4 regions of the Vreelandella sulfidaeris Esulfide1 genome follow, and region 2 is predicted to be linked to each of the others. Evidence: predicted binding sites of a transcription regulator. Region 2 holds the regulator's gene; each other region holds the start of a gene.
The links. The regulator LexA, encoded in region 2, represses DNA repair genes until DNA is damaged. The targets are predictions, from matches to a motif close to TACTGTNTANNTANACAGTA.

Region 1 (2,969 bases), 1.6 Mb from region 2:
TGGCCAGCCAATACACAGGCGGACACCATCGCCGTCGTAGTCAGCTTGCTCAATAGGGATGTCGTGTTCTTCACACCAGGTGCGGGCAATCGCCTCGCTGGCAAAGCTGAGGCGTAGGGTATAAGTGTCACGCTCTATGACTTCTTGAGTAGGCAATGTCTCAAGCGCATGGCTAACCGCTTGGGCATAAGCGCGGGCTAAACCTCCGGTACCCAATTTCGTGCCACCAAAATAGCGAATCACCACACAGCCAATATGGCCCAGTTGGCTACCCTGCAGTACTTGGTACATTGGTCGCCCGGCGGTGCCGCCTGGCTCACCATCATCAGAGAAGCCAATCAAATTCTGTTCGCCGGGTGGCCCGGCAATATAAGCAGTGCAGTGGTGGCTAGCATTGGGATGTGCAGTTTTCGCGGCGTTCAACATGATGGTGAACGCGCTGATGTCCGGCGCGTGGCAGACCCAAGTTATGAAGTGGCTCTTTTCTACTTCGATATCAGTCGTATGCCAGGACGAAGGGGGGAGTGCCGGAACCCGGTAGCGCATTAATGCTCCGTGATAGTAGGCTTACTTTTCAGGCAAGCGCTTGGGTTAGGTTCAACACCCATCACCATCCCGAGTACCTGAATATCACGGTTATGCAAAAATAGCGCGGGCTGCAAAACATCTTCAGGCCATAACTCTACCCCAAAGCGGCTGATAGAGAGTTGCCTCAAGGCTATTGTTTGCTGATTGATTTCGGCAACGGCGGTTTCTGTCTGGGCATCGTGTTGATAACGCCGGATAATAATGACATCGCCATCGAATAAGTTGCAATCACACAGTGCGTTACCACGCACCTTTAATGCATAGGTATTGCGTCGAGTCACGCTTGGTGCCATGGCGAAAGCCCGCGGTACTGGTTGTCTATGGCCGAAGGTCGCGGTGGGTACTGCCATCGATATCGTCATTGATAAATCTCCAGTGCTGAGCTCGCCAGAGCATGTCTTTTCATACAGTAGTTTTAGTATAAGCCTGTTTTTGCATACAGTGCTAGCATTAATTCGTCTTAACGATCATTGACGGAGATCATGCTGCGACCCAGCGCCGCATAGACTGAGTGGCGAGAAAGGGGCTTTCCGTGTAGAGTTCGACGCGAAATCAATGTGTCTGGAGAGTCCCTTGAGCCTGTGCCTTCAAGCCCGACAGCTGGCCTGTGAACGTGATGACCGCTGGCTGTTCAATGGGCTGGATCTTGATATTCGCAGCGGAGAAATAGTGCGCATTGAAGGTCCTAATGGCAGCGGTAAAACCACGCTGCTCAAAATCCTCTCCGGGCAACTCAGTGACTATCAGGGTGAACTCTTTTGGAATGACGCTTTGATGAGCGAGGCGCGTGAACATTTTCTCGCTAATTTGCTCTATTTAGGACATGCCCCAGGCATTAAATCAGGGCTTTCCCCGTTAGAAAATTTAGCCTGGTATCAGGCGTTAAGCGGGGAGAGCGGTGATGAGGAAGAGCGCTTAGAAGCCCTTGAACGTGTTGGATTGGCAGGCTTTGAAGATGTGCCTGCAGGGCAACTCTCGGCAGGCCAACAGCGTCGTGTGGCCCTGGCGCGCTTAACATTAACGCCAAGGGCGCTATGGGTACTGGATGAACCTTTTACCGCCATAGATCGTCACGGCGTCGCTGATTTAGAAAGACAGCTTGTTGCCCACGCTCAGGCCGGTGGCTGCGTGTTAGTAACGACACACCACGAGTTAACCGCTTCTCCGTTGCTGAGGCGGATAGCGCTGGGGTAGAAGGAGTCAAGATTGCATAGCTCTTCACAGGGTTCCTCACATAGCACGTTACAGGGTTCTTCCATTACTTCGGTGCACGCTCCAAACACTGCCCAACAGGTGCCGGCAATGCCCCTGCTCGATCATAGGGGTGGGCTGATGATTGCCGTGAAGGCTACGTTAGTGCGTGACTTAACGTTATTGTTAAGGCGCCGTGGAGAAGTGCTCAATCCGCTGGTGTTTTTTGCGTTGGTGATCACCCTGTTTCCAATCGCTATTTCACCCGACCCTGAGTTATTGGCGGTTATTGCGCCGGGATTATTGTGGGTGGCAGCTTTATTGGCTGCGTTGCTGTCGTTAGACAGCCTGTTTCGCAGCGACTATGACGACGGAAGCCTTGAACAGTTGTTGCTGGCGCCCCAGCCGCTGGCTGCGCTGAGTCTGGCAAAAGTGGCCGTACACTGGCTGCTAACGGGGTTGCCTTTAGCGCTGATGGCCCCCCTGTTAGGCATTATGCTGGCACTGCCGGCGGGTAGTTACGCCGTGTTGGCGCTGTCGTTGGCGCTGGGCACGGCGAGCTTGAGTTTGATTGGCGCGATTGGTGCGGCATTAACGGTCGGCTTGGCGCGGGGTGGCGTACTGCTTTCGTTGTTGGTATTGCCACTGTATATCCCGGTATTAATTTTTGGCGCCGGTGCGGTGCAAGCGGCTATTTTCGGCGACGGTGTTTTAGCGCATTTGGCTATTTTGGGTGCGCTTCTCGCCGCCGCGCTGATGTTAGCGCCGTGGGCGATTGCTGCATCGCTGCGTATCAGTATTAACGGTTAAGGACAGGACTCGCTATGTGGGCCTTTATTCATAAACTAGGATCACCCAAGTGGTTCTATAGTATTAGCGCCAAACTACAGCCTTGGTTTTGGGCGGCGGCGGGGCTGCTGATTATCACCGGGTCGTTGTGGGGGCTGGCGTTTGCCCCGGCGGATTACCAACAGGGCAATAGCTTCCGGATCATTTATGTCCATGTGCCGGCGGCTTTTTTAGCCCAGTCCATCTTTATCGCCATGGCGGTGTCCGGTTTGGTTTTCATGGTTTGGAAAATTAAAGTCGCCGATATGGCCGCGGCGGTCATGGCCCCGCTGGGAGCCGCAATGACCTTTATAGCGCTGTTTTCCGGTGCGGTGTGGGGTATGCCGACCTGGGGAACCTGG
Region 2 (2,969 bases):
GATGTTTTCAGTTGGAGGTAGCTCAGCTAGCTTGGGCGTTCGCATGTTTTCCTTCTTCGAGGGCAGGAGGTAACGGTGCATTCATGGCAGCAACTACCACCGGACGCAACCGCCTTACTAAATCCCGCACAGTGACCTGCTCGTGATAATCCTTTTCCGCGATATCTCGCAATGCATCGAGTCCTGACAGAGTAAATATCACGGTACCAAGCATAAAGTGTAGTCGCCAAAAGCGTTCCGCGTCAGGCAGGTCTGGTGTCGCCTGACGCACAAGCTCCGTGAAACGGGCAAACACATCGCCATACTCTTGCTGAATATGGCGTCGAAGATGCCCTTGTGCTTGGCTGTAGGCCAGTCCTAGTAAGCGCATGAATACTTTGAGACTATTGCGTTCAGCCGGCACAGCCAGGACGGTTGTTGCCATTGTTTCGAGTAACGTTTCAAGCGGCACAACGTGCCCTTTATGCTGGGCTTCAAGCTCATCAAGCGCGGTGTGAAAACGCACTGTAAAAGGATCTAGATAGCGAGAAAACACAGCCTGTATTAAGGCTTTCTTAGAGCCAAAATGGTAGTTCACGGCTGCTAAGTTGACGCGCGCTTTGCTAGTGATGTTGCGCAGCGAGGTTTCAGCAAAACCACGCTCTGCAAACAGCACTTCAGCGGTATCGAGTATACGGGTCACCGTATCAGACTGAGCCATAGCGCTCTCCAGGGAAACAAGTGTTTAAAACATAGCAAAATACTATTCTATAAACTTGGCAGGCTCAACGCTTGATTTACTAATGAAATATGGCGTCTTGTATAAGCAAAAACTTAGTTTAAAACGATGACTAAAATTGCCCGCGTAGAGAAAATGAGGATTGACAGGCCATATACTGGACAGAGGAACATACTGTATACTTAAACACTTATCGATTAATTCGACGTTTATCTTGTTACTGTCAATTCACTATCAATTTACAAATTATGGAGTCTGGTATGTCGCGTCCGCTAACCGCTCGTCAACAGCATGTTTTTGATTTTATCGTTAAGACCATGGGCGAATTTGGCTACCCTCCTACGCGCGCCGAGATTGCTAAAGCGCTTGGCTTCCGTTCTCCTAATGCGGCTGAAGAACACCTGCGCGCACTTGAGCGCAAGGGGGTTATTCGCATTATCCGCAATACCTCTCGCGGCATCCGCCTGCCCAACCAAGAGCCCCAAGAAGCCCTGGATAGTGCCACCACAACCGTACCCTCCAATGTAGAGCCGCTGCCCACAGGGCTACCGGTGATTGGAGAAGTGGCGGCAGGCAGCCCTATACTGGCCGCCGAGCATATTGATCGCTACTGCCCATTACCACCAGAATACTTCACCCCAAAAGCTGACTACCTACTGCGTGTACGTGGTTTATCAATGAAAGATATCGGCATCTTAGAAGGTGACTTGTTGGCAGTTCACCGCACCGAGCGGGTACGTGATGGACAGATCGTGGTGGCTCGTCTTGAGGATGAAGTGACCGTTAAACGCTTCAAACGCCAGGGGCATCAGGTAACCCTGTTTGCAGAAAATTCCGACTTTGCGCCAATCGAAATAGATCTGCGCTTCCAGTCACTCGATATCGAAGGCGTCGGCGTCGGTGTCATTCGCGGTGGTAACGGGCAGGCGCTCGGCTAAAACAGGCGTTACTGCAGGTCGATATAGCGGTGGTCATTGAAAGTGGCCACCCAATCAGGATGGTAAACTAGCAGAATACTAAGCAACATGCCGGTTAGTAACGCCTCGGATGGCATTAATAGCGGTAGGAAGCGCGCATACTCCTGAGCCAAATAGACAGCATCAGGATCAGTACCCGCGACGACTATCAGCAACACTGCAGCTAACCCTCCTCCCAGCGTTGCCAATGCAGAGCCGAAAAAGCCGCAGACAAAAAGAAATACCATCAGGTTATCCGGTAGGCGCCGATCTACCAACCGCCATACCGTGCCAATGATCGCAGCAGGCACTATTCCGGTGACAAGAATATTAGCTCCCAGCAGCATCCACTCATTGCGACCGATCAATACCATAGCAATATTGATAAGTACGTTACTGATCAGCGCTAGGGGCGCCTTAAACACAAGTGTTAGCAATACCGTAAAGACCAGGTGCAACGTTAGCCAATCAACCGCCTGAGCACGCAGTTGCCACATCAACACCACCGCCAGCGTCGCGCCTAGCCAACGGTGCTGAAGCGCGACGTCTCCCCTCAAGGCCTGCCACGGCCGCCGACTAATTACCCAAGCAACAACTCCTAACGAGAGGAGCGAGGTAAGCAGCAGCATCCAGGGCGCTAATACACTTTGCGCAAATGACATGGTGGCCTCTCGGTTCAATAACTATTAACTAAACACCACAGTTTTGTTGCCATGGACCAGTACCCGATCCTCTAAATGCCACCGCAATCCCCGAGCGAGCACCGCTTTCTCCACATCACGGCCGAAGCGTACTAAATCGGTGGGCGTATGACAGTGGCTAACGCGATGAATATCCTGTTCGATGATAGGACCTGCGTCGAGTTCCTCCGTTACGTAGTGGCAGGTAGCTCCAATCAGTTTAACTCCCCGCTGGTAAGCCTGGTGATAAGGCTTAGCGCCAGCGAACGAGGGTAAGAAACTGTGATGAATATTAATTACTCGCCCCGCATAACGCGTGCATAATTCAGGTGGCAAAATTTGCATATAACGCGCCAACACGATGCAATCAGCACGCGCATTGTCAATTTCAACCTGTACCTTCGCAAACGACGCCTGTTTGTTTTCAGGATCAACCGGAACATGATGGTAGGGAATGCCATACCATTCAGTCAGTGAACGCATATCGTCATGGTTAGAAATAACACCGACAATATCGCAATCCAGCTCACCCGCTTGCCAGCGATAAAGCAGATCTACCAAGCAGTGCGACTCTCGCGACACCATTAGCACCACTCGCCGTCGCTTCTGGGTATC
Region 3 (2,969 bases), 560 kb from region 2:
ACAGCACCGGCGCCAGCGCTTGGGCCATTGCCACATCACCTTCGAATGCGTCTGCGCCTTTGGCACGCACCCAGGTCATGAAATCCGGATAATGTTCTTGCTGCCTGATTGCCGAGAGTGCCCCGGAGGCAAATCCCAGCAGCTGATCGACCCATACCGCCAGCATTGCCGTCTCCACTGTGTTTAAAGGCGACATAGTTTATCACGAAGGCCGACAACACCGCAGTGGCAATCAATTTATCGTTTATGCGCCCACTGAAGCAGTGGTAGCGTGCGCTTATGCATATCGAGTCGTGCCCCCAAACGCACCAGATTCCAATAATGGCCGTTCAACGCCCGCGAGAGTAGCAGCGTATCCGCCGGGGGCTGCAAACGGTCCATCGCTGCCCACACTTTGGGGGTTAGTTCGCGTAACCGGCGGTGCACCCGCACATCAATGAAATCCTGCTCACCTGGCGCAAACAGCGGCGCGATACACTCTGCCGATTCGCGATACAACGCCAACGGCGCGCCCTGGCCCTGGCGACCGCCCATTTGCATCAGTGCTTCATCCATCCCCATGGCGTCGTGTTTTAACGTCGCATCGAGCAGTTGCATCATGGCGTTAATACGTCCCTCCGGCACACTGATGACCGCCCCTAAATCGTAAATCACCAGCCGCCCTTCGGCATCGGCAGCAAAGTTGCCCGCATGGGGGTCGGCGTGCAGTTCGCCGTAAGTAAACAGCTCTTCTGTAATCCAGTCCGCCAATGCCTGAGCGATCCCCTGACGCGTCGTATCATCGGCTTCCGCTAACTCACGCAGCGGCGTACCAGCGACATAGCGCATGGCCAACACATGCTGGCCGGAAAGCGCGGGCAGCGGCTCGGGGATCACCAGCCGCGGGTCATCCTGATAGCGTTCACGATAGCGCGCAAGCGCAGCGGCCTCGGCGTGATAATCCAACTCCCCACGCAGGCTTTCGGCAAGCTCCTCAAATAGCGCATCCAGTCGTGCTTGCGGAACTTTAAACCAGCGACCCAGGCGCATGATGCGCCGCACCTGTATCAGGTCGCTTTCTAACACGTCGGCCAGACCTGGATATTGCACCTTAAGAACGATCGTTTCGCCTTCGTGGGTCGTCGCCCGGTGAACTTGGCCCATGGAGGCGCTGGCGAATGGTCGCTCTTCAAACTGACTAAAATAGTGGTCAATATCGCCATATTGTAATACCAATGCTTCACGTATACGCGGCCACGGCATGGGCTCAGCCTGGCGCTGCAGGCGGGCAAGCTCCTCAGCGAGATCAGGGGGCAGCAAGTCATCCCACTGCGACATGATCTGCGCCAGCTTCATGGCGGGCCCTTTCAATTCTGATAGCCCTTCGAATAACGCTTCGCCAAGCGCGCGCCAATCCGCCTGCCCGCCTAGACGTGTTTTTAGCATCGCCCCACCGGTGCGTGCGCCTAATCCCATTAAACGCCGTGTTCTGCCTCGATCGCGCATTGTAGACGCCCCTTAACTAGCAACGCGTTTATCAAGCACATCGCTATCAAACTGGTTGCTATCAATAAAAATATTTATACATAATCTATACAACTTAACAGCAATAGCCATCTACCGCATCACTCTATTGCTCTGCTCCCGCTGGCGCCAATGCTGGGCGCCGTCTGCTACCATAAGCGCCATCAACGGATACGATAAAGGCTTCGCTGCTATGCGCCTGATAATTGCCGAAAAACCCAGCCTCGCCCAAGCCATTGCCGAGGCATTACCGGGCTATAGCAAACGCCAGGATGGCGCCATGGTTTGTGGCGACACCACGGTTACCTGGTGCCTCGGCCACTTACTGGAGCAAGCACCGCCAGAGGCTTACGACCCCGCCGATAAACAGTGGCGGTTGGATCGGCTTCCCATCGTGCCGCAGCAGTGGAAACTGATGCCGCGCCCCAAGGCACGGGGCCAGCTAGCGGTGATTCGCAAGCTGATAAAACAAGCCACCGATGTGGTACACGCAGGTGACCCTGACCGCGAGGGTCAACTGTTGGTGCAAGAAGTCATCGAGTACATGAAGTATCGTGGCCCGGTGCAGCGGCTACTGATTAGCGATCTCAACAAACCTGCGGTCAGCCGGGCACTGGCAAAACTGAACCCCAACGCCGACTATCAACCGCTTTTTCAGGCGGCCCAGGCGCGCTCGCGCGCTGACTGGTTGTACGGCATTAACTTAACTCGCGCCTGGACACTCACTGGCCGCCAGGCTGGTCATGACGGCGTGCTTTCTGTGGGCCGCGTGCAAACGCCAGTACTCGGGCTGATTGTGCGCCGCGATAACGCCATCCGAGATTTCAAGCCGCATCCCTTCTACCCGCTATGGGTGGACCTTAAGGTAGCCCAGGGCCAACTGCGCGCCTGGTGGGCGCCCAAAGAGCACCAACCACTTGATGACCAAGGCCGCTTGATTGATCGCACCCCTGCCGACGCGCTAGCGGCTCAGTTGCCCGGCGCTTCAGGTCACCTAACCAAGCTCGACCAGCAAGAAAAAAGCCAAGCGCCGCCGCTGCCCTACTCGCTTTCCGCACTTCAGGTAGATGCCGCCCGCCGCCATGGGCTTTCCGCACAGATGGTGTTGGATATTTGCCAGCGGCTCTACGAGCGCCACAAGTTGATCACCTACCCGCGCTCAGACTGCCGCTACCTGCCCGAAGAGCACCTTCAATTAGCCCAGCGCAGCTTAACCGGTGCCTGCGAAAACGATCCAGCGCTACAGCAGTGGCTAAATGGGGCGGACTTCACGCTGCGCTCAAAAGCCTGGAACGACAAGCAGGTAGGCGCACACCATGCGATCGCACCCACCGGCAAACCGGCGGATTTCAGTCAGCTTTCCGACACCGAAGGCCACGTGTTCCGCTTAATTGTGCGCAACGTCATGGCGCAGTTTTATCGCCCGCTGCGCACCTTCGAAGTCAAAGCCGAGTTTACGCTGCTAG
Region 4 (2,969 bases), 260 kb from region 2:
GCCGTTACCTTTCATTTCCGCATAATCACGTACGCGCCGTAGCAGCCGGTTAGCGATTCGTGGCGTACCGCGTGAACGTCGGGCGACTTCAATCGCCCCTTCTTGGCTGGTTTCTACACCCAACAATCGCGCCGAGCGGGAAACAATTTCGGTCAGCTCTTCAAGGTTATAGAACTCGAGCCGCTGAACGATCCCAAACCGGTCTCGCAATGGCGAGGTCAATAAACCGGCCCGGGTGGTTGCCCCCACCAGCGTAAAGCGGGGAAGATCCAGCTTAATAGAACGTGCCGCGGGCCCTTCGCCAATCATAATATCCAGTTGGAAATCTTCCATGGCGGGGTAAAGCACTTCCTCGACCACCGGTGACAGGCGATGAATCTCGTCGATAAAAAGTACATCTCCCGGCTCGAGATTGGTCAGCATGGCGGCTAAGTCGCCCGCGCGCTCAAGCACCGGCCCAGAGGTAGATTTCATCCCTACCCCCATCTCGGTGGCAATGATATGTGCAAGGGTCGTTTTACCCAGCCCCGGAGGGCCGAATACCAGGGTGTGATCCAGGCTCTCATCGCGCAGTCGTGCGGCGCCAATAAAGATTTCCAACTGTTCGCGGACACGCGGCTGGCCAATATAATCGTCCAGCCGCTTAGGGCGAATCGCGTAATCAAAGCGCCCCTCTCCTTGTTCAGGCTCAGCGGCGATCAGCCGATCGTGTTCTAACATAGGTGCTCTTCTTTATGGCGATTCAAATGGGCGATTTACAAAGGTCTGTTTACCAAGGTCTATCCGCTACCAGCAATTGCGTACTTATCCCGCTCGGCTTAGCCACTCATACGTTGGGTGAGCGCGGCTTTAATAAGCGCTTCGGTAGACTGATTGGGATCGATATCGGCAAGCATTTTCGACGCCTCAGTCAGTTTATACCCCAAACTAACTAGCGCGGCTTCCGCATCGGCAAGGCTATCGCGGGCAGGCACGCGGCCATTGGCGGCCTCAAGGGGCAGTAGCGCGTTGCTGCCATCTTCCCACTCGGGAAAACGATCACGCATTTCAATAATCAGCCGCTCGGCGGTTTTCTTACCCACCCCGGGTAGTTTAGTGAGTGCTTTACTGTCGTCGTCACGCACGCAGCGCATAAAGGCGTCTTCATCCATGCCGGACAGTATCGCAAGTGCAAGCTTAGGTCCGACGCCGTTTACTTTTATCAACGCACGAAAAAGAGCACGCTCATGCTCTCTACCAAATCCATACAGTAGGTGCGCATCGTCACGAATGGTGAGGTGTGTGAATAACGAAACTTGTTCGCCGACATTGGGTAATGCCACCAGCGTATTCATCGAGGTTTCCAGCTCATAACCAACACCATGGACGTCGATCACAATCCAGGGAGGTTGCTTTGCCATTATCTGGCCACTTAGCCGTCCAATCATAAATACGCTCATGCTGAGGTGAAAAACAATAGGGTGTAAAACAGACGTTTACTATAAAGCTACTCTGTACATGTGACCAGTTGTGTAGCGGCCGGAACAGAGGGAATTAAAGACGCCAGCGTCCGGTGGAACGTCGCCGTGCCCGTGAAGGCGTAGCCAGCAGCCCATTGCCGCTATAGGCATGGCCGCTATAAGCATGAGTTAGCGCAATGGCTAACGCATCAGCGGCATCGGCTTGAGGGGCGGCAGAAAGCAGCAGAATAGCCGTCACCATATGCTGGACCTGTTCTTTATCCGCCCCACCTTGACCAGTCACCGCTTGTTTGATTTGCCGCGCGGCGTACTCGGCAAGGGTTAAACCATGGTTGGCCATGCACACCAGCGCCGCCCCACGAGCTTGTCCCAGTTTCAGTGCAGAGTCAGGGTTCTTGGCCATAAATACCCGCTCGATAGCCACCTGAGAAGGACGATGCAAACCGACAACTTCGCTAAGTCCTGCATAGATTTGTGCCAATCGCTGTTCTAACGCTCCTTCAGCCGTCCGAATACAGCCACTTGCCACATAGCAGGGTTTAACACCAACCATATCAATGACGCCATAGCCCGTTATCCGGGACCCTGGGTCAATGCCCAAAATACGAATGGGTGCGGCAGGCTTTTTTTTATCCATCTCGATGGGGCTCTTGTAGGCTTAGTCTTATAGGCTTAGAACGGAGTAACATACAAAAACACCGACGCCGTGGCGTCGGTGTTGGCTAAACGATCAAGCGTCTTATTCGGCTGCTGTTTCCGGCTTGGCTTTCTGACGTAGACGGATATTCAAATCCTTCAACTGCTCGGGGCTTACTTCGCCCGGTGCATTGGTCATTAAGCAGGCGGCACTTTGGGTTTTCGGGAAGGCGATGACTTCACGAATGGTCTTAGCACCGACCATCAACATGACCAGACGATCCAAACCGAAGGCTAAACCGCCATGGGGCGGCGCGCCGTACTGAAGCGCATCCAGCAAGAAGCCGAATTTTTCCTGGGCTTCCTCTTCGCCAATACCCAATATCTCAAACACAGTGCTCTGCATGGTCTGATCGTGGATACGAATGGAGCCTCCGCCCAATTCGGTACCGTTGAGCACCATATCGTAAGCGCGTGACAATGCGTTCGCAGGGTCCGCTTTCAGCTCTTCCGGTGTGCAAGAAGGCGCAGTGAACGGGTGGTGAAGCGGGCTAAGGCGGCCGTTGTCGTCAGCTTCAAACATCGGGAAATCGACGACCCAAAGCGGCGCCCATTCCTGGGTGTAAAGCTCCAGATCTGCGCCTAGCTTGACGCGTAGCGCACCAATGGCTTCGTTGACGATACGGGTTTTATCCGCACCGAAGAAAATAATGTCGCCATCTTTAGCGCCCACCCGATCGAGCAACTCTTCAACGATATTTTCCATGAACTTAACGATCGGCGACTGCAGGCCCTCAAGCCCTTTAGCACGCTCGTTGACCTTGATCCACGCCAAGCCCTTGGCACCATAAATGCCGACAAACTTGGTGTATT

Region 1: the regulator LexA is predicted to act here: its motif matches at 1,013-1,032, upstream of ACW44H_RS03205 (LexA family protein).
Region 3: the regulator LexA is predicted to act here: its motif matches at 1,569-1,588, upstream of ACW44H_RS07930 (DNA topoisomerase III).
Region 4: the regulator LexA is predicted to act here: its motif matches at 1,490-1,509, upstream of ruvA (Holliday junction branch migration protein RuvA).

The regions. Positions count from the first base shown of each region.
Region 1 covers NZ_CM133364.1:678,528-681,496, forward strand. The annotation lists gene ACW44H_RS03200 (IMPACT family protein) at 1-546, opposite strand, end outside; gene ACW44H_RS03205 (LexA family protein) at 546-950, opposite strand; gene ccmA (cytochrome c biogenesis heme-transporting ATPase CcmA) at 1,162-1,782, shown strand; gene ccmB (heme exporter protein CcmB) at 1,891-2,589, shown strand; gene ACW44H_RS03220 (heme ABC transporter permease) at 2,604-2,969, shown strand, end outside.
Region 2 covers NZ_CM133364.1:2,288,861-2,291,829, forward strand. The annotation lists gene ACW44H_RS10685 (L,D-transpeptidase family protein) at 1-45, opposite strand, end outside; gene ACW44H_RS10690 (TetR/AcrR family transcriptional regulator) at 23-700, opposite strand; gene lexA (transcriptional repressor LexA) at 979-1,656, shown strand; gene ACW44H_RS10700 (energy-coupling factor ABC transporter permease) at 1,665-2,336, opposite strand; gene purU (formyltetrahydrofolate deformylase) at 2,361-2,969, opposite strand, start outside.
Region 3 covers NZ_CM133364.1:1,724,230-1,727,198, reverse strand. The annotation lists gene ACW44H_RS07940 (SEC-C metal-binding domain-containing protein) at 1-166, opposite strand, end outside; gene ACW44H_RS07935 (ABC1 kinase family protein) at 238-1,485, opposite strand; gene ACW44H_RS07930 (DNA topoisomerase III) at 1,697-2,969, shown strand, end outside.
Region 4 covers NZ_CM133364.1:2,026,074-2,029,042, reverse strand. The annotation lists gene ruvB (Holliday junction branch migration DNA helicase RuvB) at 1-720, opposite strand, end outside; gene ruvA (Holliday junction branch migration protein RuvA) at 819-1,427, opposite strand; gene ruvC (crossover junction endodeoxyribonuclease RuvC) at 1,534-2,097, opposite strand; gene aspS (aspartate--tRNA ligase) at 2,200-2,969, opposite strand, start outside.